Regions from separate parts of the Stenotrophomonas capsici genome, predicted to be linked through region 2. Evidence: riboswitches for the same ligand, from Rfam matches in the RefSeq annotation. Region 2 holds a riboswitch; the other holds the start of a gene.
The links. Region 2 has a riboswitch for thiamine pyrophosphate ahead of VA603_RS19215 (TonB-dependent siderophore receptor). Riboswitches for the same ligand answer to the same signal wherever they lie in the genome.
Positions count from the first base shown of each region.

Region 1: linked by a shared signal. The riboswitch ahead of thiC (phosphomethylpyrimidine synthase ThiC) and the one ahead of VA603_RS19215 (TonB-dependent siderophore receptor) in region 2 are both predicted to bind thiamine pyrophosphate.

Region 1 covers NZ_JAYFUH010000036.1:21-8,033, forward strand. Annotated here, with positions in the region: partial or broken gene thiC (phosphomethylpyrimidine synthase ThiC) at 1-1,510, opposite strand, end outside; TPP riboswitch at 1,627-1,728, opposite strand; gene VA603_RS00660 (BCCT family transporter) at 1,948-3,525, shown strand; gene ggt (gamma-glutamyltransferase) at 3,733-5,439, opposite strand; gene VA603_RS00670 (prepilin-type N-terminal cleavage/methylation domain-containing protein) at 5,592-6,386, shown strand; gene VA603_RS00675 (hypothetical protein) at 6,391-6,945, shown strand; gene VA603_RS00680 (hypothetical protein) at 6,942-8,013, shown strand, end outside.
Region 2 covers NZ_JAYFUH010000263.1:24,458-32,470, forward strand. Annotated here, with positions in the region: gene dcm (DNA (cytosine-5-)-methyltransferase) at 1-935, opposite strand, end outside; gene VA603_RS19200 (GGDEF domain-containing protein) at 1,413-2,372, shown strand; gene VA603_RS19205 (nucleotidyl cyclase domain-containing protein) at 2,376-2,630, shown strand; gene pnuC (nicotinamide riboside transporter PnuC) at 2,727-3,323, opposite strand; gene VA603_RS19215 (TonB-dependent siderophore receptor) at 3,320-5,488, opposite strand; TPP riboswitch at 5,559-5,654, opposite strand; gene VA603_RS19220 (phosphotransferase enzyme family protein) at 5,698-6,834, opposite strand; gene VA603_RS19225 (hypothetical protein) at 7,066-8,013, shown strand, end outside.

The DNA of each region.
Region 1 (8,013 bases), on a different contig from region 2:
TGCCGTCGCGCACGTCCTGGCGGTTGGGCAGGCCCAGGTGTTCCTTGGGCGTCACGTAGCACAGCATCGCCGTGCCGTACCAACCGATCATCGCCGCGCCGATGGCGCTGGTGATGTGGTCGTAGCCCGGCGCGATGTCGGTGGTCAGCGGGCCGAGCGTGTAGAACGGCGCTTCGCCGCACTCGTGCAGCTGCTTGTCCATGTTCTGCTTGATCAGGTGCATCGGTACGTGGCCCGGACCTTCGATGATGGTCTGCACGTCATGCTTCCAGGCGATTCTGGTCAATTCGCCCAACGCTTCCAGCTCGCCGAACTGCGCCGCGTCGTTGGCATCGGCGATGCAGCCCGGGCGCAGGCCATCACCGAGGCTGAAGGACACGTCATAGGCCTTCATGATCTCGCAGATGTCCTCGAAGTGCGTGTAGAGGAAGTTCTCCTTGTGATGCGCCAGGCACCACTTGGCCATGATCGAACCACCGCGCGAGACGATGCCGGTGACGCGCCTGGCGGTCAGCGGCACGTGCCGCAACAACACGCCGGCATGGATGGTGAAGTAATCCACGCCCTGCTCGGCCTGCTCGATCAGGGTGTCGCGGAAGATCTCCCAGTTGAGTTCTTCGGCGCGGCCATCCACCTTTTCCAATGCCTGGTAGATCGGCACGGTACCGATCGGCACCGGCGAGTTGCGGATGATCCACTCGCGGGTTTCATGGATGTGCTTGCCGGTGGACAGGTCCATCACCGTGTCGCCCCCCCAGCGGATCGCCCACACCAGCTTTTCCACCTCCTCGGCGATGCCCGAGGACACCGCGCTGTTGCCGATGTTGGCGTTGATCTTGGTCAGGAAGTTGCGGCCGATGATCATCGGCTCGCTTTCCGGGTGGTTGATGTTGTTGGGCAGCACGGCGCGCCCACGCGCGATCTCGTCACGCACGAATTCCGGGGTGATGACCTTCTGGATGGCGGCGCCGAAGCTCTGCCCCGGGTGCTGCGCGAGCAGGCCGGCATCACGCACCGCCTCCAACCGCTGGTTCTCGCGGATGGCGACGAACTCCATCTCCGGGGTGATGATGCCGCGGCGCGCGTAGTGCATCTGGGTGACGTTGGCACCGCCAATGGCACGACGCGGCAGCACGCGTGCCGGGAAACGCACGGCATCGAGCATGGCATCGCCTTCGCGCGAACGCCCGAACGTCGAGCTCAGGCCCGGCAGCTGCCCGGTATCGCCACGCTCCTGGATCCAGCGTGCGCGCAGTGGCGCCAGCCCGGCGGCCAGGTCGATGCGCGCCTGCGGATCGGTGTACGGGCCGGAGGTGTCGTACACCGTGATCGGGGGGTTCTCCTCGCCGCCGAACAACGTGGGCGTGCGCGTCTGTGCGATCTCGCGCATCGGCACCTGCAGGTCGGTCCGCGAACCGGGCACGAAGATCTTGCGCGAGCCGGGGATCGGCTGGGTCACGGATTCGGAGAGTTGCTGGGCCTGCTGCTGCAGGCTGGGCTGGGCGTTCATCGGCATTCGTCCTGGTCGAGCCGCACCGGGAGGTGCGGGCCATGCGAGGGATTCGCATGACGGAACGAAGCGAAGGCGCACGCCGATGGCGGTTGTCCCCTGTGAACGGAACGCATGCCGTGGCACACGAAGCTTCCCTACGCCGGTATGAGCCGGATCAGGTTCGAAGGGTATGTCTCAACCGTGGCCCGATGGCCGCGGTACCCCCGCTTCGGGCGGCATTAGACCACAAAGCGGTGCCACCTGGCCCGGTGCGCCGCGTCATCGCCTGCTAACGGAATCGTGACGTGCCGTTCAGTAAGATCCCGCCCCGGTGCGATGCCCTGCTGGCCGCGCCACGGTGCTCGTCCACCTTTCCCTGCCCGGCCCTGGCGCCGGCCCTCGCTGCAAGCCCCGGCTCGCTCCCCTCAATCGCTCTTGATCGGAGACGCTCCTTCATGGTGTTTCGTGTTTCCATCGCACTGGTCGCCGTACTGGTGCTCCTGGCCGGCATTGCGCCCGGCCCCTTCAACGACGTGGTCCAGGCCACGCTGACGCACGTCGTGCGCGGCGCGGGCTGGATGTACCTGTTGATCGTGTTCCTCACCCTGACCTTCCTGCTGTACCTGGCGTTCGGCCGCTTCGGCAACCTGCGCATCGGCGGCGAGGACGCCGAGCCGGACTTCTCGCGCGCCAGCTGGCTGTCGATGCTGTTCGCCGCCGGCATGGGCATCGGCCTGGTGTTCTGGGGCGCGGCCGAGCCGATCTCGCACTTCGTCACCCCGCCGGAAGGGCTGCCGCCACAAGGCATGGACGCGGCGCGTGCCTCGATGCGCTACGCGTTCTTCCACTGGGGCCTGCACCCGTGGGCGATCTACGCGCTGATCGGGCTGGCGATGGCCTGGTTCCAGTACAACCGCAATGGCCGGGGGCTGATCAGCGACATGCTGCAACCGGTGATCGGCCGCCATCACCGCGGCGCGTTCGGCAAGCTGGTGAACATCGCCGCGGTGGTGGCCACCGCGATCGGCGTCGCCACCACGCTGGGCTTCGGCACCATCCAGATCTCGGCCGGCCTGCAGCGCGTGTTCGGCATCACCGCCGATGTCCCGCTGCAGATGACGGTGATCGCGGTCGCCTTCGTGCTGTACATGATCTCCACCACCAGCGGCGTGGAGCGCGGCATCAAGTGGCTGTCCAACTTCAACCTGGCTCTGGCCGCGCTGCTGTTGGCCGCGGTGCTGGTGCTGGGCCCCACCGGCTTCATCTTCGACACCTTCACCACCACGCTGGGCTCCTACCTCAACCAGCTGGTGACGATGAGCCTGCGCATGTCGCCATTCTCCGGCAGCACCTGGGTGGCCGACTGGACCATCTTCTACTGGGCCTGGTGGATTGCCTGGGCGCCGTTCGTCGGCGCCTTCATCGCGCGGGTGTCACGTGGTCGCAGCGTGCGCGAGTTCGTGGTCGGGGTGGTACTGGCACCGACCGTGCTCGGCTTCCTGTGGTTCTCGGTGTTCGGTGGCACCGCGCTGTGGTCGCAGCTGTTCGGCCACGCCGACCTGGTGCAGGCGCTGGGCAACGGCTACGAGACGGTGCTGTTCACCCTGTTCGACAGCCTGCCCGGCTCGCTGCTGCTGTCGTGCCTGGCACTGGTGCTGCTGATGATCTTCTTCGTCACCTCGGCCGACTCTGCGGTGCTGGTGTTGGCCAGCATGTCCACCGACGAGGCCGGCGACCCGCCGCTGTCGCGCAAGCTGGTGTGGGGCGTGGCGGTGGCGCTGATCGCCGCGGTGCTGCTGCTGGCCGGCGGGCTGGAAGCGCTGCAGGGCATGATCACCATCGCCGCGCTGCCGTTCGCGCTGCTGATGGTGCTGGTGATGGTGTCGCTGTACCGCGTGCTGGACGCCGAGGCCAACCGCCAGCGGCGGCTGGCGCAGCGCGGACGGCACCTGATCGAGGCCTGGATCGAACGCGAGCAGGCCGCGCAGGAGGATGCACGCGAGGAAGCCGCTCGGAACGTGGGCGGGGATTGAGGCCCGGGCTCGCTTCCTTACTTACCCCTCCCCTGGCCCTCCCCTTCGCCTGTGGCGAAAGGGAGGGGGCGAAGCAGGAGCAGAAGCGGAGCGCAGGCGACACAGGGAGCTTTCAGCTCTTGGCTCTTAAGCTCCTCCCCCTCCCTTTCGCCGCAGGCGAAGGGCAGGGGCGGGGAGGGGTGCTTCTGCTTCCCCGAACAGCCCAGCTCAGTACCCGGCCGCCTGCCCGTCCTTGCGGCTCTCGGAAGCGCCGTAGTACACGCCGGTTTCGGGGTCCCGCATGATCGCCTGGTAGCCGCCATACGGACCATCGGCGAACGTCACCCGGTGTCCCCTGCGCATCAGGCTGCGCACGGTTTCCCAACTGAAGCCGGTCTCCAGGTTCACTTCCCCACCGTCGCTCATCGCCGTGCCCTGCCCGGTCGGTTCGGTGGAGCCTTCGTGCTGGATGCGCGGCGCATCACCGGCTTCCTGCAGGTTCATGCCGAAGTCCACCAGGTTCATCACGATCTGGGCGTGCCCCTGCGGCTGCATCGCCCCGCCCATCACGCCGAAGCTGGCAAACGGCTTGCCGTCCTTGGTGATGAACGCCGGGATGATGGTCTGGAACGGCCGCTTGCCCGGCGCGTAGCCGTTGGGATGGTCCTTCTGCAGCACGAACATCTCGCCGCGATCCTGCAGGATGAAACCCAGCCCCGGCGGGGCCATGCCGCTGCCCATGCCGCGGTAGTTGGACTGGATCAACGACACCATCATGCCGTCGGCATCGGCCACGGTCATGTAGATGGTGTCGCCCTGCTCCAGTTGCTTCGGCGTGCCCGGCTGGGCTTCCTTCAGCGCCTTGTCCATCGAGATCAGCGCACGCCGCTGCGCCGCATAGTCCTTGGACACCAGGCGTGCCACCGGTGCCGGCGCGAACGCCGGATCGGCGTAGAAGCGCGCACGGTCGGCGAAAGCCAGTTTCTTGGCCTCGACGAACAGGTGGATATGCTCGGGTGATCCGAACGGGATCTTCGAGAAGTCGTAGCCTTCCAGGATGTTGAGGATCTGCAGCGCGGCGATGCCCTGGCTGTTGGGCGGCAGCTCCCACACGTCGTAACCCCGGTAGTTGCTGCTCACCGGCTCGACCCATTCGCCATGGTGTGCAGCCATGTCCTCGTAGCTGAGGAAGCCGCCATTGGCCTTGAAGTAGTCGCCGATGGTGCGGGCGATGTCGCCCTTGTAGAACGCATCGCGGCCACCGTCGGCGATCTGCTGCAGGGTGTGGGCGAGATTGGGGTTGCGCCACATCTCGCCCTTGCGCGGGGCGTGGCCATTGACCGTGAACTGCTCGGTGAAACCGGGGTACTGCGACAGCCGTGGTACCGAGCGGTCCCAGTAGTAGGCGATCACCTCGGCCACCGGATGGCCGTCGCGCGCGTAGCGGATGGCCGGGGCCAGGTTGTCGGCCATCGGCTTGCGGCCAAAGCGCTCGTGGAGCGCGAACCAGCCATCGACCGCACCGGGCACCGATACCGGCAGCGGCCCGGTGGCGGGGACTTCCTTCAACCCGCGGCGCTGGAACTCGGCCAGCGTCAGCGAACGCGGCGAGCGCCCGGAACCGTTGTAGCCGTACAGGCGCTGCGTCTTCGGATCCCAGACGATGGCGAACAGGTCGCCACCCACGCCGTTGCCGGTGGGCTCCATCAAGCCCAGCGCGGCATTGGCGGCGATGGCCGCGTCCACCGCCGAACCGCCGCCCTTCATCACGTCCAGCGCGATCTGGGTGGCCAGCGGTTGCGAGGTGGCTGCCATGGCATGCGGCGCGATGACTTCCGAGCGCGTGGCGAATGCGTGACCGGTGACACGGTCGGCGGCGGACGCCGCGCACAACGAGACGGATGAGACCGCCAGGAACAGGATGGGACGCAGCATCGGCGGGCTCCGGTGGGATGGTCCGGCGAAAGTAGCCCACCGCGCTGTCTTACGCACGTCTTACGCCCGCACCGTATCTAGCTCCTCCGAAACAAACCCGTCGCCCTGCATGGCCACGGCGGCATCCGGTTCTTCCAAAAGGGGCTCTTCCAATGCAAATGCGATCCAAGCGCCATCAGGGCGGCTTCACTCTGGTCGAGATGGCCGTGGTCCTGGTCATCATCGGCGTGATCATCGGCGCGGTCATGATCGGCCGCGACGTGCAGCGCAACGCCGAATACACGCGCATCAAGCAGAAGTTCGTCGACCAATGGGTGGTGGCCTACAACAGCTACCACCAGCGCTTCGGTGCTCCGGTGGGTGACAACCAGGCCGCGCCGCGCCTGATGGTCGCCGGCAAGGAGTACGACATCGACATGGCCAACAACACCGCCAGCAAGGGCGCGATCTGCAATGGCTCGGCCTCGACCAAGAGCGACCAGCCGGTGACCGCCGCCTCGCAGGACGGCGACAAGCTGCGCGACTTCATGCGTGGCGCCGGCATCAGCCTGCCGCCGGGCCGCGGCGAGGGCTTCGAGGACCGCTACGTCTACCTGGACACCAACGGCAACCCGCAGGAAATCCAGGTCTGCTTCCAGTGGAACCCGGCCGAGACCGCCTCCGGCGCCGGCAACGTGATGGTCATCTCCGGCCTGACCCCGGACCTGGCCCGCTCGCTGGACCAGATGATCGACGGCAAGCCCGACCCGCAATCCGGCGCGTTCCGCCAGGTGGGCCTGAACAAGCGCAGCGTGGGCAGCAACGCCGACGCCGAGAGCATGGAGTGGAAGGGCAACAACACCAACAAGGCCGGCTCGGCCGGCGCGGCCAACTCCAACGTCGCCGGTGGCGGTGATGACACCGACCAGGTCATCACGCTGGTCGCCCATTACAAGATGAACCAGTAAATCCATGGACATCGCCTCCCTGCTGGGCCGGCTGCGCCGGTCCCGACGTCTCTCCCTGATGATCTTCGCGGTGACGTTGCTGGCACTCGTGGCCACGGCCGTGTGGTTCATCTCCGCACGCAGCAGCCTGGCCCGTGCCTACGACCAGCTCAGCACCCGCAACGAGCTGCTGTCGCAGGCGCGGATGGCCCAGCAGGAGGCGCAACTGAAGGTCGACAACGCCGGCTCCGCCCGCCAGCTGCTGGAGCAACTGGAAGGGTTGGGGATGGAGCCCACCGGCTGGGGCGAGCGCCTGATCAACCTCAACCAGACCCAGCTCTCGCGCATGGATGCCGACGCCCTGCTGGGCGGCATTGCTCCCAGCCCCGATCGCATCTTCGGTGCGGACGTGTTCGAGCTGTCGGTGACCGACCCGACCGAAGGACTGTTCCACCTGCCCACCACGGTGTCCGACCGCCCGCCGGCGCCGTTGTCGCTGACCCTGCGCGGCAGCCTGCTGTTCCGCACCGCCGGTGGCCCGCTGCCGCCCCAGAGCACGCCGGGAGGCGCGCAGCCATGAGCATGCAGAACATCGTCCAGTTGCCCGGGCGCTGGCTGACCTTCGACCAGGACCGCGTGACCGTCAGCGACACCCGTCCGCGCCTGGAAGGGCCGGCCTGGCTGTTCGCCGAATTCGAAGGCGGCAACAGCGGCGTGATGTCGCTGGAAGGCAGTTCGGCGCACGCCGTCGCGCTGATCGAGAAGCGCCTGCGCGCCGATGGCCTGATCGACGGCGAAGGCAAGATCCTGATCCACAAGAACCGCTCGATGGGGGCGGGCTACCAGACCCTGTTCACGGCGGTGCCGCTGGATACCTGGCAGCAGACCTATGCCTGGGCCGAGGCGCAGCCGGACCATTGCCTGGTGGTGCCGCTCACCTCGCTGATGTGGCGCACGCTCAAGGCCGGCGATGGCCTGGTCGTGCACAGCGGACGGCAGATGAGCGTGCTGGCGCTGCGCAAGCACGACATCATCCACCGCGCCTCGATGGCCTACAGCGAGGACGCCTCGGACCTGTCGATGACCGCCGGCGCGCTGGCCCAGCAGGTGGCCGACGACCTGTCGCGCAACGACGAGGAAAGCGAACCGCTGCAGTTCCGCTGGTGCTCGTTGTTCGTGCCGGCGACCGAACCGGGCCAGGCCCCGGCCAACCAGCAGCTGGCCGAGATCTTCGCGGTCAACACCGGCTGCCAGGTCAAGCAGGTGCCGATGCAGGTCTACCACGATGCGGAGGGCCAGGCGTGGTCCAGTGGCATCGCGTGGATGGCCGCACAGGCGTCGCCGCGCGATGCGGTCAACCCCACCGCCAGCCGTGCGGCCTACCTGGCCGAATGGGCGCTGCCGCTGGCGTCGGCGGCCTCGCTGCTGATCGCCATCGCGCTCGGCACGCTTGGCACCCGCTGGATGCTTGCCGCGCACGACGCCAACGAGCGCAGCGAAACGATCAGCCAGGAAATCACCTCGCTCGAGGAGCAGGCCCGCCAGCTGTCCGGCAAGGCCGCCATGCCGCCGGGGTTCGACGCCGCCATGCAGTTCGTCAACAAGGCCAAGACCCTCACCGACGGGTTGGATCCGGTCACCGGGCTGG
Region 2 (8,013 bases):
AATCCATTGCCCTTGTCCCGGTGCTTGGCTGCATAGTTCTGCAGATACTCCCAAAGCTTGTCGGACAGGGTGTACTTCTCGAGGACCTTGCCCTTGGCACCATTGATATAGGGGGAGTCGTCGGGTTCGGTGCCATCCTGCCGATGAAGCACTGCGCCCATTCGGGGAGAGATTCCGAAATCGGGAAGTTCGAGGTCGTCCCAGGTGAACGGAACCTCTTCGCGGAAGCCGACGATGATGATGCGCTCGCGGTGTTGCGGACCGAAGTGTTTGCCGTTGATGACCCGATGATGGACGTGGTAACCCAATTCGTTCTGAAGCACATCGATGATGGTCGAGAACGTCCGCCCCTTGTCGTGACTGACCAGGTTCTTGACGTTCTCCAGCAGGAACGCACGGGGCTTCTTCTCGGCAATGATCCGGGCTACATCGAAGAACAGCGTGCCTTGGGTCTTGTCCGCGAATCCATGCGGGCGGCCAAGCGCGTTCTTCTTGGAAACACCTGCGATGGAGAATGGCTGGCACGGAAAGCCTGCCAGCAGCACGTCGTGATCGGGAATGTCCCGCTCATCCACCTTGGTGATATCCGAGGCGAAAACGTGGCCCTCACCATCATGGAAGTTCGCGCGATAGGTCTTGACGGCGTAGGGATCCCATTCGCTGGTGAATACACAGCGGCCACCCTGCTTCTCGAACGCCGTGCGGATCCCACCAATGCCGGCGAACAGGTCGATGAAGCGGAACTTGCCTTCGCCAGAGGGCGGTTCGCCGAACGGCAGCAGACGCTGGCGGATCGCGTCTGCGATGTAGGGCTTGGGCTCGGTCTCGCGGGTCTGCCAGCGGCGGACAGTCTTCGGATCGACTCCCAGTGCCTGGGCGACCTCCTTTGGGCTGAAGCGTTGGAGGGAAAGGTCGATCAATTGGTACGTATTCATGAAGGCTCCGGGAACAACGGGGACAGTATGTCCAATTTCTTCCCGTGGGAGAAGGGTGCAATCAGCAGAATGGGCCGATCCGTGTCGGAGTTCGACTTGCAGAGCTCCGCGGCGGGGAAGCCTGCCGCGCGAAGGTCTCACCAGCTGCGATTCCTGCAGGTCGATGGGAGGAAAGGCACGCAGCCAGGATCTGCCACCCTTGGCTTGGAGGGCTTCCGACGGGGGGTTATGAGGACCAATACATGAACTCACTGACCTTCAGAGATCAAGTGTTGTGTCGATGCCATCCGACGCTTCTGGTCGTAAGAGATGAAATGACGTTTAGGGCGCTCGGAATGCGCTCGAAACGATATGCGAGGTGGAAGGCATGATTGGGTACGATACGCGCCACCTGGTTTTCCCGCTCCGGATTCCGCTGCCCAGGCTGGCGGCCATCCGCGTTGTTCTGCATCTGCGCTTCCCAACCTCGACCACCCCATGATCGCCACCCTTCTCGTAGGCATGCTGTGTGTCTACCTGCTGAGCTTCACGGTGATGTTCCTGCTCATCAGCCGACGGCTGCGCGGCGAGAAGATGGGCATGGACGCGTTTGCGGTGGGCAACCTCACGCTGGGCATGGCCTACGTGCTGCAGCTGCTGGAGGGGCCGGCGGGTTGGAGCTGGATGAGCGTGGTCAACCATTCGCTCACGCTCTGCTCGCTGCTGGCGTATTGCGTAGGTGGGGCGCGCTTCTTTGGCCGCGCCATGCCCCTGCTATGGCCGTCGGTCGGCATTGGCGTGGGTTATGCCGTGGTGCAGGTGCTGGTGGATGCGGCGTGGGGTTCGGTGGCGCGCTACTCGCTGCTCGCGGCGACCTGTGCGCTGTGCTTCATCGGCATGGTGGCGGTGCTGTTGTATGGCGTGCGCACGTTCGCGCGCGACCTGCGCGGTGAGGTGCTGCTGTTCGCGTTGCTGATCAGTGGCATCTGCGTGCTCAACGTCATCAAGCTCATCAAGCTGCTCAGTGGTGGGCTGGCGGCGTTGAGCATGGATGGCCCGTTCCAGATGGTCTTCTATGTCTATATGTGCTCGCTGGCGACCATTCTGCCGCCGTCGATCGTGTGGCTGGTGTTGCGCCGCCTGACCGATGCGCTCCGTGGCATGGCCGCGCGTGATCCGCTGACCCAATTGCTCAACCGTCGCGGCCTGACCGAGGCGTTGGACGCCTGGTTCCGGCGGCCCAATGCCCGGGCCCGCCTGCTGCTGGTTGATGTCGACCACTTCAAGCGCATCAACGACAACTACGGCCACCATGTGGGCGACGCGGTGTTGTGTGGCGTGGCGGATGCGCTGCGTGGCGCGGTGCGCAAGGACGACCTGGTGTGCCGACTGGGGGGAGAGGAGTTCGCCGTCATCTGCATGGGCGCCGACGATGCGGCGGCACGGCGCGTGGCCTAGCGGGTGCGCGGCGCCATCCAGAACAAGGTGATGCTGCAAGGCCCCCGTTACGCCGGGCTGCGCTGCATGGTGACCGTGGGCGTGTCGCACTGCTTTGGCGATGAAGCCTCGCTGGAGCGCGCCATGCAGGACGCTGATGCCGCGCTCTATCGCGGCAAGCATGCCGGGCGCAATCGCGTGGAGTGGGCGTCGCCGGTGGCGGATGCCCCGCCGGGAAGCGCGCCGATGAAGGCGGAAGCGGATGTGGCGCTTACCTGAGGCACAGCACTGGTCATGCGCGAGGACGTGTGGTCTGGCCGATTCCCGCCGCAGGGGAGGGAACCGGCACGGCCGTCCGTACGTCGCGTGGCGGGATCAGGCGGCCGGCGAGACTGGCTGTTGCATGCGGTCCTGTGCGCCGGCCTTCTTCCACGCGCGCAGGCCCATCGCCGCCAGTCCGACGAACACCAGGTACAGGCCCGCCGTGGCATGCAGCGACTTCACCGCGTACATGCCGACGTAAACCACGTCCACCACGATCCACAGCCACCAGGCGGCGGTGTGGCGGCGCGCCTGCCACCACTGCGCGACCAGGCTGAGCGCGGCGAGCATGGCGTCCAGCCACGGCAGGGCGGCGTTGGTCCAGTTGTGCATGGCCGCGCCCAGGGCCAGGCCGAAGGCGATGCCGATGCCCAGGTCGCGCGTCCACTGGCCGGTGGCCAAGGGCGCGATGACGATGCGGCCTTCGGCCTGCGTCTGCCTGCGCCAGTTGAGCCAGCCGTATAGCAGGAAGGCGGCGAACGCGCCCTGCAGCAGCGTGTCCGAGTACAGCCGGGCTTCGATGAACACCAGCGCGTACAGGCCCACCGACACCAGCCCCACCGGCCAGGCCAGCATCCGCCGCTGCGCCATCAGCCACACGCCGAGGATGCTGGCCGCGACCGCCGACCATTCCAGGATCGCCGGGTTCATAGCGCGATGGTCACCGACAGGCGCGCCTGCCGCGGTGCACCCGGGAACAGGTAGTAGTCACCGGAGCTGCTGCCGGTGTCGCGCCAGTAGAAGCGGTTGAACACGTTGTCCACCGACAGGTTCCAGTTCACCGCGTGATCGCGCAGCCGGTGCTGGAAGCGCAGGCCGGCATCCACCACGCTGTAGCTGGGCGCACGCACGCGGCCGTCGGCGGTGGCGACATTGGAGGAGGCATAGCGCCAGCCGCCGGTGATGCCCAGCCCTTCGGCGAAGGGCAGGGCGTACTCGGCATGCAGGCTGGCGCGGCTGCTCGGCACATTGATCAGCGGGTGGCCTTCATACGCGGGCGTGCCGCTGTTGCGGGCGCGTGCGCGCAGTGCGGTGGCGCTGGCGGTGAGCTGCAGGCGCTCGGTGACGTGGCCCTGTGCGCTCAGTTCCAGCCCGGTGTGGGTCTGCTGGCCTTCCTGCACGAAGGTATAGCCGTAGTCGCTGTCGTCGGGCTTGGCGTACTGGAACGGCTGGTTGATGCGGAACAGCGCCGCGCTCAGCGTCAGCGCATCCGACGGGGTGTACTTGGCGCCGACCTCGACCTGGCGCGAGCGCACCGCCGGCAGGAAGGTGCCTTCATTGGTGGTCCAGAATGGCGCCTCCTGGCCGAGCGAAATGCCCTGCGCATAGCTGGCGTAGAGGTTGAGATCGTCGTTGGCGCTCCAGATCAGCGCGGTCTGCGGCAGGAACCGCGACAGCCGGCTGCTGCGTTCCAGGTTGCCGCGCTTGTCGAAGGCGCGCTCGTCCAGGCGCACGAAGCGGCCACCGGCCAGCCATTGCCAGTTGTCGGCGAAGGTCACGCGGTCGAGCACGAACAGCGACTTCTGCGTGCTGTCCAGGCGGCGCACCGACGGGCCCGGCTGTAGCGGCGAGGGTGCGAACTGCGGCACGTCCTTGTCGTGGATGTTGGCGGTACCCACGTACTCGTTGACGTTGCGGCGCTTGTCCACGGTGCGGTCGAAGTAGTCCGCGCCCACGGTCAGCTGGTGCGCGACGTTGCCGGTGCTGAACTGGCCACGCAGCTCGGCATGCAGCTGGCGGTTGCGGCGGGTGTCGTCCGGGCTGCGGTAGTCGTAGATGTCGTAGTCGCCGTTGGGCGCGAAATAGTTGCCCGGCACGCTGCCGTCGGCGCATTCGGCGGCGTAGTAGCAGCCGTAGGCGAAGGCGACGTTGTCGTCGATGACCGAGCGGCTGTAGCTGGCCGACACGCGCGACTGCCAGGCCGCGTTGAAGTCGAAGATGTGCAGCGCGGTGAGGTTGGTGCTGTCGATGCCGACCGGCGCCTGCCACGCCTGGTGGCCGAGCATCTTCTTGCGGTCAACGTTGCGCGGCAGGGTGGTGGCGCCCAGCAACTGGTAGCCCGACGCCGAGCGCTGCGCGCTGGTCTGGTAGTTGGCGTCCACTTCCAGCTTGCCGCGCTCGCCGATCAGCCAGTCGGTGGCCAGTGCGTAGAAGTTGCGGCGGCCGTCGGCATTGTCGATATAGGAGTTGCTGTCATCCCACGCGGCATTGAAGCGCAGGCCGATGCGCGGCGTTACCCAATGGCCGGCGTCGACTGCGGCATAGCGGCTGCCTTCCGAATCGGTGCCGAGGGTGACGGTGCGTACTTCGGCCGGGCGCTTGCCCACGTAGTTGATGACGCCGCCGGGGGCGATCACGCCAGCGGCCAGGCCAGCCTCACCCTTGAGGATTTCCACCTGCTGCACGTTCTCCAGCGCCAGGCGCTGCTCGCCGGCCATGCTCAGGCCGTTGAAGCGGTAGCCGGTGGCCGTATCCAGCGCGAAGCCGCGGATGGCGATGTTCTGGTAATAGCCGACCGGTGCGTAGGCGTCGCCCAGCGACGCATCGTTGTAGGCCAGCTCGGACAGCGTGCGCACGTGGCGGCTGTCGAGCAGCTCGCGGTCCAGCACGGTGATCGACGCCGGGGTGTTCTTCCAGTCACCGGCGCCGAAGCTGTTGGACTGGGTGTTCCCGGCATGCGGCTGCTTGGCCTGCACGCGCACCGCGGCCAGCTCGGTGGGCGAGCGCTCGGCGGCGGTTTCGAGGTTGCTGGCGTACAGCGGCAGGGCCGCGCTCAGGGCAGCGCTCAACAGCGAGATTCGGTAGCAGCGGTTCATTCGTTTCGTCATCAGCCGGTGGGGGAGACGAAGCGAAGGCGCGCACGCGCAACCGGCCATGGAGGCGGTGTGCCTGCTGCTCAAAGCTCCCTACGCCGGTGCAAACCGGATCAGGTTCCAAGGGACTCTCTCAGCCTGCGAAAACCAGGCACCCCCGCTTCAGGCGCGTATTTGACCACAAACGGTACGGATTTGCGCCCCGTTGGTATTCAGGCAGCGGCGTGCAGGGCGGACAGCAGGGCCTGGCCGTCGGCGCTGCCGAACCAACGGGCATGGCCGAGCAGGAAGTCGTAGTAGGCGATGTCGGCATTGGCGGTGGAGCCGGTGATGCCGTGGAAGTACTCCACTTCGGACAGTGCGAAGTCCAGATGCACGATGGGCAGCAGATCGGCCAGCAGGTGTACCTGGGCGGCCGGGAGCGGGCGCACCTGCCGGTAGCCGTCGAGCAGGACCAGTGCGGTATCCACATGCACCGCGGCCATGCCGCGCTCCAGTTCCAGCCAGGCAATGGCATTGCGCTCGATGGCGGTGGCCAGGTCGAACAGCGCGCTGGTCGGCGAGGCCAACCCGAAGTCGAGCACGCTGGCGATCCGCGTCGCCTCGCCCTCGCGCTGCCACAGCAGGTTGGAGACATGCCAATCGTTGTGTGCCCACAGGCGTGGCTCGGCCTGCAGGCGCGCGGCCAAGCCGTTGTGCCAGGGCAGCACATCCTGCTGCAGCTCCTGCAGCCATGGGCGCCGGGACAGGTAGTCGTGCAGGGCCGGGCGCGTGGAGGCGTCGCGTGCCAGCAGCGCGATGGGGTCTGGGCTGCGGATCAGGTCATCGCGGGCGACCAGGATGTGGGTGTCGCGCTGTGGCGCGGTGTAGCTCTCCGCTGCGTGGTGCAGCGCGGCCAGCATGCGACCGGCCTCGCGTGCCTGGGCGAGGTCGGTAAGCGGCGTCCATGACGGCGCATCGCGGTACAGGTCGTCCCCCTCGCCGACGGCATGCAGCTCGTAGGTCCAGCCTTCGTGGGCAAGGGCGGTGGCTCCGCTACGGTCCGCCAGCACATCAACCACGGGTACACCTGCCCGGACCAGGTGCGCGATGAAGCGGTGCTCCTCGGCCAGCGTGGCGGCGGTGCGGACGCGGTGATGGTGGCGCTTGATGAAGACCCTGCCATTGACGCCTTGCGCGATGGCCGCAGCGGACATCGGGCGTGGGCTGTGCCAGATCAGCGTTGCCGTGGCTTCCAGCTGCGGGAAGCGCGTCGCCAGCCATGTGATCTCGCCGGCGCTGATCGCAGGCCAGTCGGCCGGCACCTCGTCGTTGTTGAGGCCTTGGACGCGGTGAGGGGAGGTGGTCATGGCAAAGCGGGGCGGGCGTGGTGGTACAGGGGCGACAGGGTAGCGCGTCGGGCCGGCAAGGGGAGGGGACGTGCGGCGACGCCCCCCCTCCCGCATGCGGGGAGAGGGGTTGGGCTGAGGGAAAGGGCTCAATTTCCCGTCCGCGCGGCCGATGCTGCCTCCGACGATGCGCTATCGTGCGCCGCCCCTTCCCCTTCCGGCGATCCGCCTTTCGAAATGGAGTTCGTACCCATGTCCCCCCGCGCCCTGTTGCTGGCCCTGGCCAGTGTTTCCTTCATCGATGCATCGGCCGCACAGGCGCAGGCATCGCCGGTTGCGCCCGCGAGCGTCGAGCGCCCGGCCCGCATCCGCCTGTTCGGGCAGAACGGCGTTGGCCTGACCATGTTCACCAACGCCCACTGCGAGGATGCCTACGAGGAGGAAATCGAGGGTTCGGGTGCGGTGTCGCTCGGCTTCAAGGCACTGGTCGGCAAGCGCCAGCCCAATACCTCCATTGGCATCCCGCAGAGCGTTACCACGCGCACGCTGGAAGACCGCAACCGGTTGATGGCCAACCCTTACTACACCGAGTTCGTGCTGGTGCCGGGACAGCCGGTGGCATTGCAGGCGCAGATCGCCAGCGGCGCCGGGTTGAGCTGCGGGCGCGGACGCGGGGTGCAGGTCAGCTTCGTCCCCGAGGCGGGCGTGGACTACGAGGGCGACATGATCCGCGACTTCGATGCCATGCGATGCGGGATTGCGGTGCGCCAGGTCGCTGCCGACGGCAGCCTCAGCCCGGTTCAGACCGCGCCGTGGCCGAAGAAGTGCGACGCGCCGCCCCGTCCGGCGCCGTCGTTGATGACGCTGTTCCTCGATGCCGACCAGCTGCAGTACCGGCTGGCCGAGGAAGGGGCCGAGGTGGATTCCATCGACAACGACAAGGGCAGCATTGAAGACCTTGAGGAGATGTTGCAGGAAGCACCGCTGGCTGCCGGCGTGGGGCTGTGCATCGTGAGCGACGAGGCGCTGGATGCCAGCGCGCTCGGCGCCAAACTCCCCGGCCTGCTGGAGGCGCGTGGGGTGGCCGACCGTGTGGTGCGGTTCCGTACCGGCGCGCTGGAAGCGGAATGGGGGCTCACCGCGCAGCATCCCTTGAGCTTCGCACTGGCCGAATACTACTGCCGCGCGGCCAGCGGCCAG